DNA from 2 places in the Peribacillus sp. TH27 genome. Region 1 is predicted to be linked to the other one. Evidence: riboswitches for the same ligand, from Rfam matches in the RefSeq annotation. Region 1 holds a riboswitch; the other holds the start of a gene.

Region 1 (6,069 bases):
AATAGTGCCGGTAAGAGAGCTAATAATATATCCATCTTCAACCCCCACATATGTATGTTCAAAACATTAAATCAGGAAATTTTATTTTGTCTTTTTTTAATATGTTCTCATTAAGGAAATTGAGCCATGGTAATTTTATCAATGAAAACTTCTTAGATTTTGATCATCTAATAACCAATTAATCTAATGAATGATAATGATAAATTCAAAAGGATAGACAAATTCAGCTTCAGAAATATTGTCCAACATAAAAAGGATTGCCAGCGGTAACCCTCTTTTCTCAATATAGAGCGTAAATTGAAGAAAGAGCAAACCCAGTTAAGGTTTGCTCTAAGACTGACTGTAGGCAAAAGTGTTTATTTCTAATTGTTAAAACAAAGTTCATTGGAGCGGAAGGTGCAAGACTCCTGCGGGAAAAGCGTGTCCAAGGGAGACCCCACAGGCGCAAAGGCGCCGAGGAGGCTCCCTGACCGCCCGCGGAAAGCTTAGTGCCCTACGTTCCAATCAACGTTCGAATTTTTACAACCCCTCAAAAAAACTGTAGACAAACCCTGTTAAGGTTTGCTCTTTCGGTAGAGAATACAGCAAAGTAAGGCTGTCTGTGAAATCACTTGTTATATATTTTTATTTCTTCAAATGATAAGGTACTGTCGTAATAACTACATTTCTTCTATAAAGTAAGTAGGCACGGATCAGTAAACTAGATTGGTTATGAAGAATATTGTGCCAGCCTTTCTTCGGAATAAATTGTGGAATGATTACAGTAACCTTATAGTTAGATTCCCTCGCTTTATGTTCAACTGTATCTACAAATTTAGTTAATGGCTGAATGATACTTCTGTAATAAGAGTTCAGTGTGACGAGTCTAACATCTGGTTGCCACTTCTTCCATTTTTCTTCGAATTTTTTTTCATCTTCTCTTTCAAAAGCAACATAAACGGCAATAACCTGATGTGCTGAAAGAGATTTAGCATAATTTAAGGAGTTCTCAACCACATGCGTTATACCAGCCACAGGTACAATAATAATATTCCCTTCTATTGGTAATATAGGCTCACAAGTTGTAATCCTAAGTTGGTCACCAACTGCTTCATAATGCTTTCTAATTCGATGAAAAATAACAATGATGATAGGTAAAAAAATCAAAACAGGCCAAACCTGAGTAAATTTGGTTAAAAAGAATATCATCGTGACGATAAAGCTAATAATGGCACCAATTGAATTAATGGTTAATTTCATCATCCATCCTTTTGGCTTTTCGCGAATCCATTTAACAATCATCCCGGACTGAGACAACGTAAATGGAATAAATACCCCTACCGCATAAAGTGGAATAAGATTTTCTGTATGTCCTCCAAATGCGATTATTAAGATGATTGATGCAAGTCCTAGTATGATAATTCCATTGGAATATCCTAATCGGTCTCCTCTAATTGTAAACGCCCTTGGTATGAATTTATCCTTTGCAAGATTTACCGCAAGCAAAGGGAAAGCAGAATAGCCAGTGTTGGCAGCAAGAATTAATATTAATGCTGTCGTTCCTTGGATAAAGAAATACATAAAGTTGCGTCCAAATATCTCTTCAGCAATTTGTGAAACAACAGTTACCTCTGCGCTAGGAACAATGCTTAAATAATAGGCTAAGAATACAATACCCGTAAATAACACAGCAAGTAAGGAACCCATTGCTATTAATGTTTTTGCAGCATTATTAGGCGCTGGATTTTTAAAGTTTGGAATCGCATTGGAAATCGCTTCAACTCCTGTTAATGCAGAGCTACCTGATGCAAAAGCTCTTAGAAGTATAAATAAACTGATCCCTGCTACTGGTGTTCCGATTGATGCATGTAAGTCAGGGGAAACTTCACCAGTCAAAATTTTGTATACACCTACACCAATCAGAATGAATAACGCTAAAACGAAAAGATACACTGGATAGGCTAATACGGAAGCCGACTCTGTTACCCCTCTTAGGTTAAGGATGGTAAGAAGAATTACAAAAATTATAGCAATAACGACATTATATGAATGTAGGCTGGGAAAAGCAGATGTGATGGCATCTGTACCCGCAGAAACACTTACAGCCACAGTTAGGATATAGTCGACTAACAAAGATCCTCCAGCTATCAGCCCAGGATTTACACCCAAATTGTTTTTTGAAACCACGTATGCTCCCCCGCCATGAGGATAAGCAAAGATAATTTGTCTATAGGACAAGATTAAAGCCATTAACAGAATCAATACACCAATGGCGATAGGAATGGAATACCAAAATGCTGCGGCACCCACTGTAATTAAAACAATTAAAATTTGTTCCGGGCCATATGCAACGGAAGACAAAGCATCAGAAGATAATATGGCCAAAGCTTTTGTTTTGTTAAGCTTTTGGTCACCTAATGCAGTAGATTTTAGAGGCCGGCCTATTAAGAACCTCTTTATAGAAGATAACACTAGAAATCACCGCCATTTTTCAAATTAAGTTTATTTTGCCCAGTTATATGAAAAAAACTTTACGAAAAAAACAAGAATAAAATAGAAAAATGCCCACAAGTCATAGTTAAATAGACCTGCAGACATCATTTTTTTGTCTCACAAGCTCCACCTTCCTTCTCATATAACGCTTACGAGGTTAGCTGTCGGATTCGGACCTTTGAGTAGCCCTACCTAGAAAGGATTCACCCCTTGGATTGTAAAACAATCCTAATAACGGTTCCCCCGTACCATAAGGTTTCAGCGATTTAGAAATATGAAACTGTTGATATCATACTCCCGTGATTCGGAAAAGTAAATGAAAAATTTGCAAACAAAAAGAATAATTTTTTCTTAGAGAGGTTATGTTGTTAACGAATACTTCATTAGTGATTAAGACGCATGGTACCAAGAAAGGATAGAAGAGAATTACATGCCAAAAAAAAATGATAACCCAATAATATCTGATGAATTTTTAGATCAAGTGGTTAAAGAAATTAACGAACAATATGGTGGTCCTACAATGGAAAAAAATGATCCGCACCAAAATAGAGATAGGGAAGAACGAAGCTGAATACATCTCTTATTTATTAACAAAAGGAAATTTCTTTCTGAATATCCCAAAAAAAAACTCTGGATTCCTCTCACCCAGAGTTTTTTCACACTAGACACCTTTAATTCCTCACCTGTTTATTACCAGTAAATTAGGAACTACCATTTGTACTTCTCTCCTCTTTGTGGTTTCTTATCAGCTCAAAATACGCTCTCACGATTTGTAATTTTTCTATACTCAACTTATAGAGAAAACTTTATTTTTAGTTGAGTACGAATGGAAATCTAGTAATCTCCCCTCACCCTTTAGGACTCGTATATTCATTATGATTAACTAATTAAAAATTATGTGCTCTTTCTTTTAACAACTTGTCCAAACCAATATAGCTTATTCTCATAGAATGATTACAAGAAATTATTATTACCGAAAGGAGAGAAAGAACATTGAGTGAAACTGATGAAGTTTTATATGATACTCCAATGGTCCCAAATGGAAAACTAATTTCTGGCCATACAAAGGAGTTTCAAAAAGATGTACTTGGCTTTCTTACCCGTTTATCAAAAGAATATGGAGACGTTGCAAAATTTCGTTTTGGACCTTTCCAAAATGTTTACCTCATTTCAAATCCGGATTTAATAAAGCAGATACTTGTAACGAAACAAAAATCCTTCGTCAAATCAAAGGACAGCAATGCTATAAAACCACTCGTTGGTGATGGACTTCTTACTAGCGAAAAAGACGTTCACATGCGCCAGAGAAGGCTTATTCAACCCTCTTTCAAAAAGTCCCATATTAGCAATTATGCCCAGGATATGATTGATATAACAATGGACTATATTTCAACTTGGGAAAATGAGAAAGAACGGATTATTACGAAAGATATGATGAATATCGCCCTTGGGATAATAAGCAGGACCATGTTCAGCATGGATTTCAAAGATGGGTATGATGTGGTCGGAGAACCGATGGAAGCAGCCTTGAAAATTTCCGTCAAAAGGATGAGAACACTTCTTCAATTACCCTTATGGGTTCCAACTAAAAGCAACCGTGAATATAAAAATGCGATACAAAGACTTGATAAAGTGATTTATAGCATTATCGAAAAACGTAGGGAAGATGCAGAAAGACATGAAGATATGCTTGGAATTTTAATGGAGGCTCGAGATGATGAGGACGGCTTAGGTATGTCAAACCAGCAAGTACGCGATGAACTAATGACCATCTTCATTGCCGGTCACGAAACGACGGCAAATACGCTTTCCTGGGCCATATACTTTCTTTCACAGAATCCAGAAGTGGAAACTAAACTTTTCAATGAAATAGATAGAGTAATAGGCAACCGTACTCCTACGCCTGACGATTTCATGAAATTAACATACACACAAAATATTATCAGGGAATCACTTCGCATATACCCGCCAGTCTATATCATTTCACGGGAAGTGGAGGAGAATGTGAAAATAGGGGGGTATCATTTTAAAAAAGGCGATATGTTTTTGCTAAGTCCATATGTGGTGCAGCACAAGCCGGAGTATTTTGATAATCCAGATTCTTTTATTCCTGAGAGATTTGAAAACAACTATTTGAAAACTTTACCTACGTATGCTTACTTTCCGTTTAGCGGGGGACCAAGAGTTTGTATTGGTAATTATTTTTCATTGATGGAAGCTGTGCTTGTCCTAGCGTGTATTGCTCAACGATATAGAATTAGGCTAGCACCGGACCATCATGAAGTAAAACCAATTACAACACTTACACTCAGACCAAAGCGTGGATTGCGCATGATAGTAGAAGAAAGAAATGAAGAAGGGTTCCACCCTGGAGCTTCTGAAATTTAAATGAATATAAAATGGATTACATGAACAAAACTTTCGTTTTTAAGAGCCGGACCTATTTTGGTGGACATCTGAATTACAAAAGGAGGGATGAAAATGTATATGCTTCATTCACACAAGATGGGTACCATCCACACTGAAATGCACTATCTAGGGATGGCTTCACAGGTATTTGCCGGTTATTTAGAATTTCTACAGGATAGTGAACAGGTGCAGGACACCGATTACCTACATCCACTTTCTTTCTCCACGTTATGTGAGAGTGAATAGAATAGCCTCACAGTTCTTTTTAATAATTATAGAAGAAACCGACCCTATTAAGGTCGGCTTTTTTTATTTTTTTAGCAGTAGCCGCCATATCCTTGAACCGGGGCATATCCACCGTCGTATCCACCACCGTATCCACCACCACAAAAGCTAGCTCCAACAATTATTAACAATATAAACAAAACAACTATAAAGGCGAAACCTCCACCAAATCCAAATCCGCCGTCACAACTTGACTCACAACCTGACATATAGAAACATCTCCTTATTTGTTTTTATAGAAGAACTTAAATGGGTTAGTTCATCTTATGCACTAGTCAGGAAAATGACAGCAATAATACAATTTAACTTTTTTTGGTCTTATAATTGGTTATTTCATGATCTTCACTGAATATTGAATAGGATGAAAATTATTTTGTATCAGCTTTATATATATTTTAAAGTCTCACTTATATAGTGTATATTTTCAGATGATTAACCGCACTTTAAGAAAAGATTGAAGGTGATAGCATGGCCAAAATGCTTCCAGTTTTATTAATTTTTTTAGGTACGTATTTACTTATTATGGTCATTGACAACTTACAGGGTTTGAATATGTTCCAATCTCTCTATAACATTAAACAATATTTTACAGTCGCTCGTGGAGAAGATTACTTTCTCCTCTTTTCATTCATTTTTTTCTTTCTATTTTTGAGTATCTTCACAGCCAAAAAAAAAACCAACAGCCTCCCTCTTCATGAAACTGTTGGTTTTATTTTTTGCTTTATATATGCTGTAATCAATAATAGAATGGGGACTCCTATAAACAAAGGTGGATGCAGCAAGTAGGGAACAATTTTGAGTCCTTCATCTATATGAGCCTGATAGCTAGGGGCAATCAAAGGAGATAAGAAGAATTCCATTATCGAAATTATAAAGAGCAATGAACCCGAATTCCTCATATTT
Region 2 (6,069 bases), 820 kb from region 1:
CAATATTTAAGAGATAGGATGAATTTGATGAATGAAAAGCATAAAATAATTATAGATAAGTCCGTAGAGATTTTCGCAGAGAAAGGTTATCATGCTACTTCCGTTCAGGAAATTACTGAAAAGTGTGGGATAGCCAAGGGATCCTTTTATAATTATTTTAAATCGAAGGAAGAGTTGCTTGTTTCAATTTTCAAATATTATTATGGTGCATTAACGGACTCGTTGCTTGATATCGAGTTAGATGATTCTTTATCCAGTAAAGAGAAATTTTTGATGCAAATCATTGTACAAATAGAGCACGTGACAGGAAATACCAACTTGATTCGAATGATGATGCAGGAACAAATGGTTCATATCAGTAAAGAGCTAGATAGGTTTTTACACTATATCCATGAAGAGGGCTTAGTTTGGTTCAAACGTAAAATAGTAGAATTGTATCCAGAAATACCGACAAACTTCTTGCCAGATTGTACTATTATGTTAGACGCACTTTTCAAAGGTTATATCGGAATTTTATTCAGAAACAGACATTCATTTGAAGTGGAGAGGCTGCCTATCTTCATTTTAAATCGGATGGATTCCATTATAAAAGGTCTACATAAAACGGACGATCCTTTATTGAAAGAATTCCCTTTAATTGAATGTTCCATACAAAAAGTGAGCCCTAAAGAGGAAATTAGTTCAATCATTCGCCAGGTATTGGAAGTAGGAAAGCATAAAGAAGAGGGGTTAGAGACAAGTAAAAATGTTGAAGCGTTAAAAGCAATTCAAGAGGAGTTCTCTAAAGTTAGACCAAATGGCATAATATTAGAAGGACTTTTATTATTTTTAGAAAAAAACGAAAAACGAAATACCATGTGTTCTAAGCTTATCATTTTAATGAAGGATTATTTGACAAAAAATTAAAGATTTTTCTGAAGAGGCATACTGCCTCTTCTTTTATTTAAACCTTTTTCTAAATAACTCCTATATAAATTTCTTCACATGATTATGATTAAATTTCAAAATTGATGATTAGGAAAGAGTAGGAAGAAGGTAACTTTTTATATGAGGTTGAGGTCAGAAAAGGAAAAAGGAAAGTTAATTATTATGGAAATGATAAGTTTGAAAGAAGTCTAGAAGCTTAATTAAATGGCAAGTTTCGTCGATTGATGTAGGGAAGACTATGATGGTTTTGGTCCAGAAGAGTTTTATAGGCGCAGTTTAATGCATTTCCCCATGGTCAGTCTAGGCGCTGGTTTTTTTGGCGTGCCATCGACTCAAATTCAAGCTTTCCTAATCTGAAAATCCTAACTCAGTCAGGGTTGAAGAATGTGAAGGCGGGGCATCTGTATTGAAACAAAAGTGCCGCTTGAGGTAGATAAGTATGGAGGGAATTATAGCAAATCGCCAATGCGAATCAACGTCTTTATGCATCATCTTTCTATATTAACTTCAAATTAGGGAGACAAAGTATTATTTAATATTAATGTGTTTTTTTTGTTTTATTCATTCCTTATTTCTGCAATTGTTTCCAAAATAAGATAAAATATAGAGTGATATTTCATTTATTGCAGGAGGAACACATATGGTGTACCAGGTCAGATTGTTAAAGGGCATTTTAGAGCCTCATAGGAGTCGTTATCAGCTGCAAAATGCAGAAGCAGTCACACGACTTGGATGGAAATTACTATTATTATATTTTCTTAGTTTCATAGTTTTTGCTGTGGAAGGATATTTTGGCGTTGGATCGGAATCGTTTTCCAAAGAAATTATGAAGATGGATTCTAGTGAATTTGAAATGGGAAAGTTGTTGATAGTAGGCGGCAATATAATAGCAGGTCTATTTTACCCTACCATATACTTATTTTTATCATCTCTATTCTTTTGGATTGTTATAGATATCCCATACATAAAATTAGTAATCGTTCAAATGATTATTCTTGGTTTGCAATTATTAGAAAAGGTGTTTCTAATCCCTATATTAGTATTAATGGATATCGGAAACGATGCAAATCCTTTTTCATTGGGAGTTATCAGTCAGTACTTTCTCAGAAGTGATTACTTTATTCACTTTTTCAGTGAAATTACCATTTTTCAATTTCTGATTATTGCTCTGCAATATTTCTATTTAAAGGAATTTTCAGAACGGAATAATTATTTGGTGCTTTTAATGATTGTTCTATTCTATCTGGCCACGTGGCTTGTTAAAGCCTTTTTAGCGTACATCCAAGTGGGCGTATTTGTATAAGGTGGGTGAAAACAATGAAAAAATGGAAAATTGCAGCCGTATCAGTGGCATCGGCTGCGTTAATAACCGTTAACTTTTACCTTATTGAAAAGAAAGAAAGCAAAGTAGAACGAACTGTTTTTGTCGAAAACTGGACAAAGGTAAAAAAAGATACAATTACGGATACTATTCAAACAAAAGGGGTAGTTAAACCTGTAGAAGAGTATGATATCTATTTCGATACCAAGAAAAATGATTTTCAGAAATTCCTTGTAAAAGAGGGAGATGAGGTAACGGCTGGATCTTCGTTGTTTGAATATACTACACCCGAACTTGATGCTCTCAAAGGAAATCTAGAAGCGGAAAAAACTGCCGCTGAGGGTGAAATGGTGGGGATTAATGATTACATTGATAAGTTGAAAGCTTATCAAGGAAGTTTGACAAGTAATTCTAATAAAGCAGTAATCGATAATTCGATAGAAAAGAGCTTAAATATTGATATAACAACTACCTCTTCAGACTTGATTGAAAGTAATATTGAGCAAGAAATGTACAAGCTGGAACTTGAAAAAAACCGCTTGGAAGAAAAGGTTGTTATGCTGGATGCTCAATTAAGTTCAATTGAGGAGCAAAAAGTCGCGGTTGAGACGGCGAGTGAGGCTGATGGTGTTGTAAAAAATATCAATAAAAACCTGAATAATCCCATTATATCCATTGTTTCAACAAATGTGGCAATTGAAGGGGATTTCTCTGAAGAGGAGATGAAAAAAGCTGAAGTGGGCATGACTATAAAGGCAAGTTCCCCTGATTTAAAAAAGGCGTTGAACGGAACAATAGGTCGTATACATTCTTATCCAGAAGAGGAGCCATCACTAAAAAAAGATAACAGATTTCCATTTCAGGCATTGATTGAGCCAGGAGATGAAGAAACTAAACCTTTGTTGGTAGGGTCAAAAGTCAATCTTACTGTAATAACCAATGAGAAAGCGGGTGTACCCTCTATCCCTGTAGAGGCAGTACATCATAAAAAAAAGCCGCATGTCTACAAATTGACTAAAAAAGGCTATGTGGATAAACACTATATTACAAAAGGGCTTAAAGCAGAAGGAAAGCAAGAACTCATAAAGGGACCGGCGGTAGGTGATGTTATTCTAATAGAACCGAATAGGATTGTGAAAAATCATTCTTATTTTGTTACTCCAATTCAGTTTGAGAAGGTGAAATCTGCTAGTTATAAAAAATTCACCACTCGGGAAAAGGTGAGGTATATATTACTGGGTATGTTAGAAAAATAATCCATTTTTTCATTATTCGAGAGAGGGGATATATCAATCAGTTTTATTGTTATTTATATATCCATATAACAAAATTAAGCAAAATAGAGAATGTGTTATTATAGGTAAAATAGTCACTAATACAGAATATTCAGACATTTGCAAAGGTTTTTTCTTAAAGGGACAAGAAAAAATATTTACAGAATAACATTTTTAGTATAATATTTTATTATTAAGTATTCGCTTAATCTTATTACAAGAACGGGGGACCCATTTTTGCGGATTTTTTTCGCTAGGGGTGAATTCAGAAATGAAAGGGCTTTTGTGTTTCCAATTCCTAACCCGACAGCTAACCTCGTCAGCGTCTTTAAGGGAACATGTGTGAATATTCACGCCTATAGGAAATCGACACATGAAGTGTCTTTTTTTTCGGCGTAAAGATAGAGTTTTTCAATAAAAGAAAAATTACTTTCTTTCTATTAGTATCTTGTTTCCCTTACCGAGACAAAATGTTTTTGCTTTAAAGACTTTATGGAAGGTGAGGAAAGTAAATGAAGAAATTTAAATTAAGTTTAGCTAGCCAAATTTTTATTGGTTTAATTCTAGGGATTATTGTTGGTGCCATTTTTTATGGTAATGCGACAGCCCAAAACTTTTTACAACCATTCGGAGACATTTTCCTACGAATGATTAAAATGATTGTAGTACCAATCATTGTGTCAAGTCTTATCGTTGCAGTTGCGGGTGTAGGTGATTTAAAAGCAGTAGGTAAACTAGGAGCTAAATCACTTTCATACTTTGTGGTGGTAACAATGATAGCGATTGCTGTTGGTCTAGTTTCCGCGAATATTATCCAGCCTGGTGCTGGTGTAAATATGAACAATCTAGAACAAACTGATATTTCTACCTATGTTGATACAGCAGAAACTAAGCAGCATGAATCTTTTGTGGATACAATTGTTCACATTGTGCCATCCAATCCAATTAAAGCTATGGTAGAAGGCGATATGCTAGCAATCATTTTCTTCTCTGTTTTGTTTGGACTTAGTATTGCGGCTATCGGTGAAAAAGGTAAACCTGTATTCCGTTTCTTCCAAGGTGCAGCAGAAGGAATGTTCTACTTAACTAATATGGTCATGAAATTTGCTCCTATCGGGGTATTTGCACTAATCGGTGTGACCATCTCCAAGTTCGGTTTGGAATCTTTAATTCCATTAGGTAAGTTAGCGCTTTCTGTATACGGAACAATGATTTTCTTTGTAATTGTCGTTCTGGGTCTTATTGCAAAATTTGTAGGGTTCAATATCTTTACGTTGATTAAGCTTCTAAAAGAGGAATTAATTCTTGCGTTCTCGACAGCAAGTTCAGAGGCAGTTCTTCCGAGAATCATGGAAAAAATGGAGAAAGCGGGATGTCCGAAGCATATTGCTACGTTTGTTATTCCGACAGGATACTCTTTTAACCTTGATGGTTCTACATTATATCAAGCGTTAGCAGCTATCTTCATCGCTCAAATGTATGGGATTGATTTAAGCGCTTATGAACAAATTACACTAATGTTAGTGTTAATGATCACATCTAAGGGGATTGCAGGTGTACCTGGTGTATCTTTCGTAGTTCTTTTAGCGACATTAGGAACAGTTGGTATTCCAATTGAAGGTTTAGCATTTATTGCTGGTATTGACCGTATTCTTGATATGGGCCGTACAGTAGTAAACGTTATTGGTAATTCACTTGCAGCAATCGTTATCTCAAAATGGGAAGGTCAATTCAACCCTCCTGCCAATAATGAAAAACTAGAACAAGTTTCTTAATATAAAAAAACCAGAGTGATATGTCACTCTGGTTTTTTTTGTGAATTTTGAAAAACTAATTCTTATTTTTGAACAATCCAGAAGCGGCAATCTGATGAGAAAGTGATGACATCATCGCTTTCATGGAATAATTCACTTCGGTAAAAACTTTCTAGGAAAGTAAAACCTGCTTCATTGAGACAGTCAAAGACCTCCCGCTGATTAGGTATATGAAGAAAGGTATCTTTTTGTAGGGTCTTTCCAGAAGTGAAAATATCACCAAACTCATATAGCCGGTCATCCTGTTTACCTTCACACCAAATCATTTCTTCCTGCTCCCAAAAATTCAGGTAATTTTCATTTTTGTCACGGTCATGGGTGGTAAAAATGAAAATTCCATCAGATACTAAAACACGGTTAATTTCTTTTAAAGCTAGAATGCGGTTTTTTCGTTGAGGGATTTGCATTAAACCATTAAAGGTGAAGATTGCTTTATCGAATGATGAGTTATTGAAAGGAAGGTCTGTGGCGTCGCCAAGGATAAAAGGTATATCTAGGTTTTCTTCGCGTGATATTTTCCGGGCTTCTTGTAGCATGGCAGGAGTTAAGTCGAACCCGGTTATTTTGTGGAAACCTTGTTTATATAAGGAAAAGGTGGTTCTTCCTGTACCACAACCGATATCAAGGATTTTGTCATCTTGGGAAAAATATTTCTCGAATGCATACTTTTCAGATTGCCACAGGCCTATCTTTTTCGTTGCATCGGCATAAAGGGGAGTGGCTTCATGAAAAG

The links. A riboswitch is a leader RNA that binds a small molecule or an ion and turns the genes downstream of it on or off. The one in region 1 is predicted to bind cyclic di-AMP.
Region 2: linked by a shared signal. The riboswitch ahead of JFU24_RS15055 (cation:dicarboxylate symporter family transporter) and the one ahead of JFU24_RS11250 (APC family permease) in region 1 are both predicted to bind cyclic di-AMP.

What each region holds. Positions count from the first base shown of each region.
Region 1 covers NZ_JAEKEV010000002.1:2,037,862-2,043,930, forward strand. The annotation lists gene JFU24_RS11245 (RhaT/GlcU family sugar-proton symporter) at 1-35, opposite strand, end outside; gene JFU24_RS11250 (APC family permease) at 625-2,451, opposite strand; cyclic di-AMP (ydaO/yuaA leader) riboswitch at 2,603-2,746, opposite strand; gene JFU24_RS11255 (hypothetical protein) at 2,903-3,043, shown strand; gene JFU24_RS11260 (cytochrome P450) at 3,466-4,860, shown strand; gene JFU24_RS11265 (hypothetical protein) at 4,954-5,127, shown strand; partial or broken gene JFU24_RS31310 (YjcZ family sporulation protein) at 5,262-5,375, opposite strand.
Region 2 covers NZ_JAEKEV010000002.1:2,852,900-2,858,968, reverse strand. The annotation lists gene JFU24_RS15070 (TetR/AcrR family transcriptional regulator) at 28-906, shown strand; gene JFU24_RS15065 (hypothetical protein) at 1,568-2,230, shown strand; gene JFU24_RS15060 (efflux RND transporter periplasmic adaptor subunit) at 2,245-3,504, shown strand; cyclic di-AMP (ydaO/yuaA leader) riboswitch at 3,715-3,862, shown strand; gene JFU24_RS15055 (cation:dicarboxylate symporter family transporter) at 4,035-5,297, shown strand; gene JFU24_RS15050 (class I SAM-dependent methyltransferase) at 5,360-6,069, opposite strand, start outside.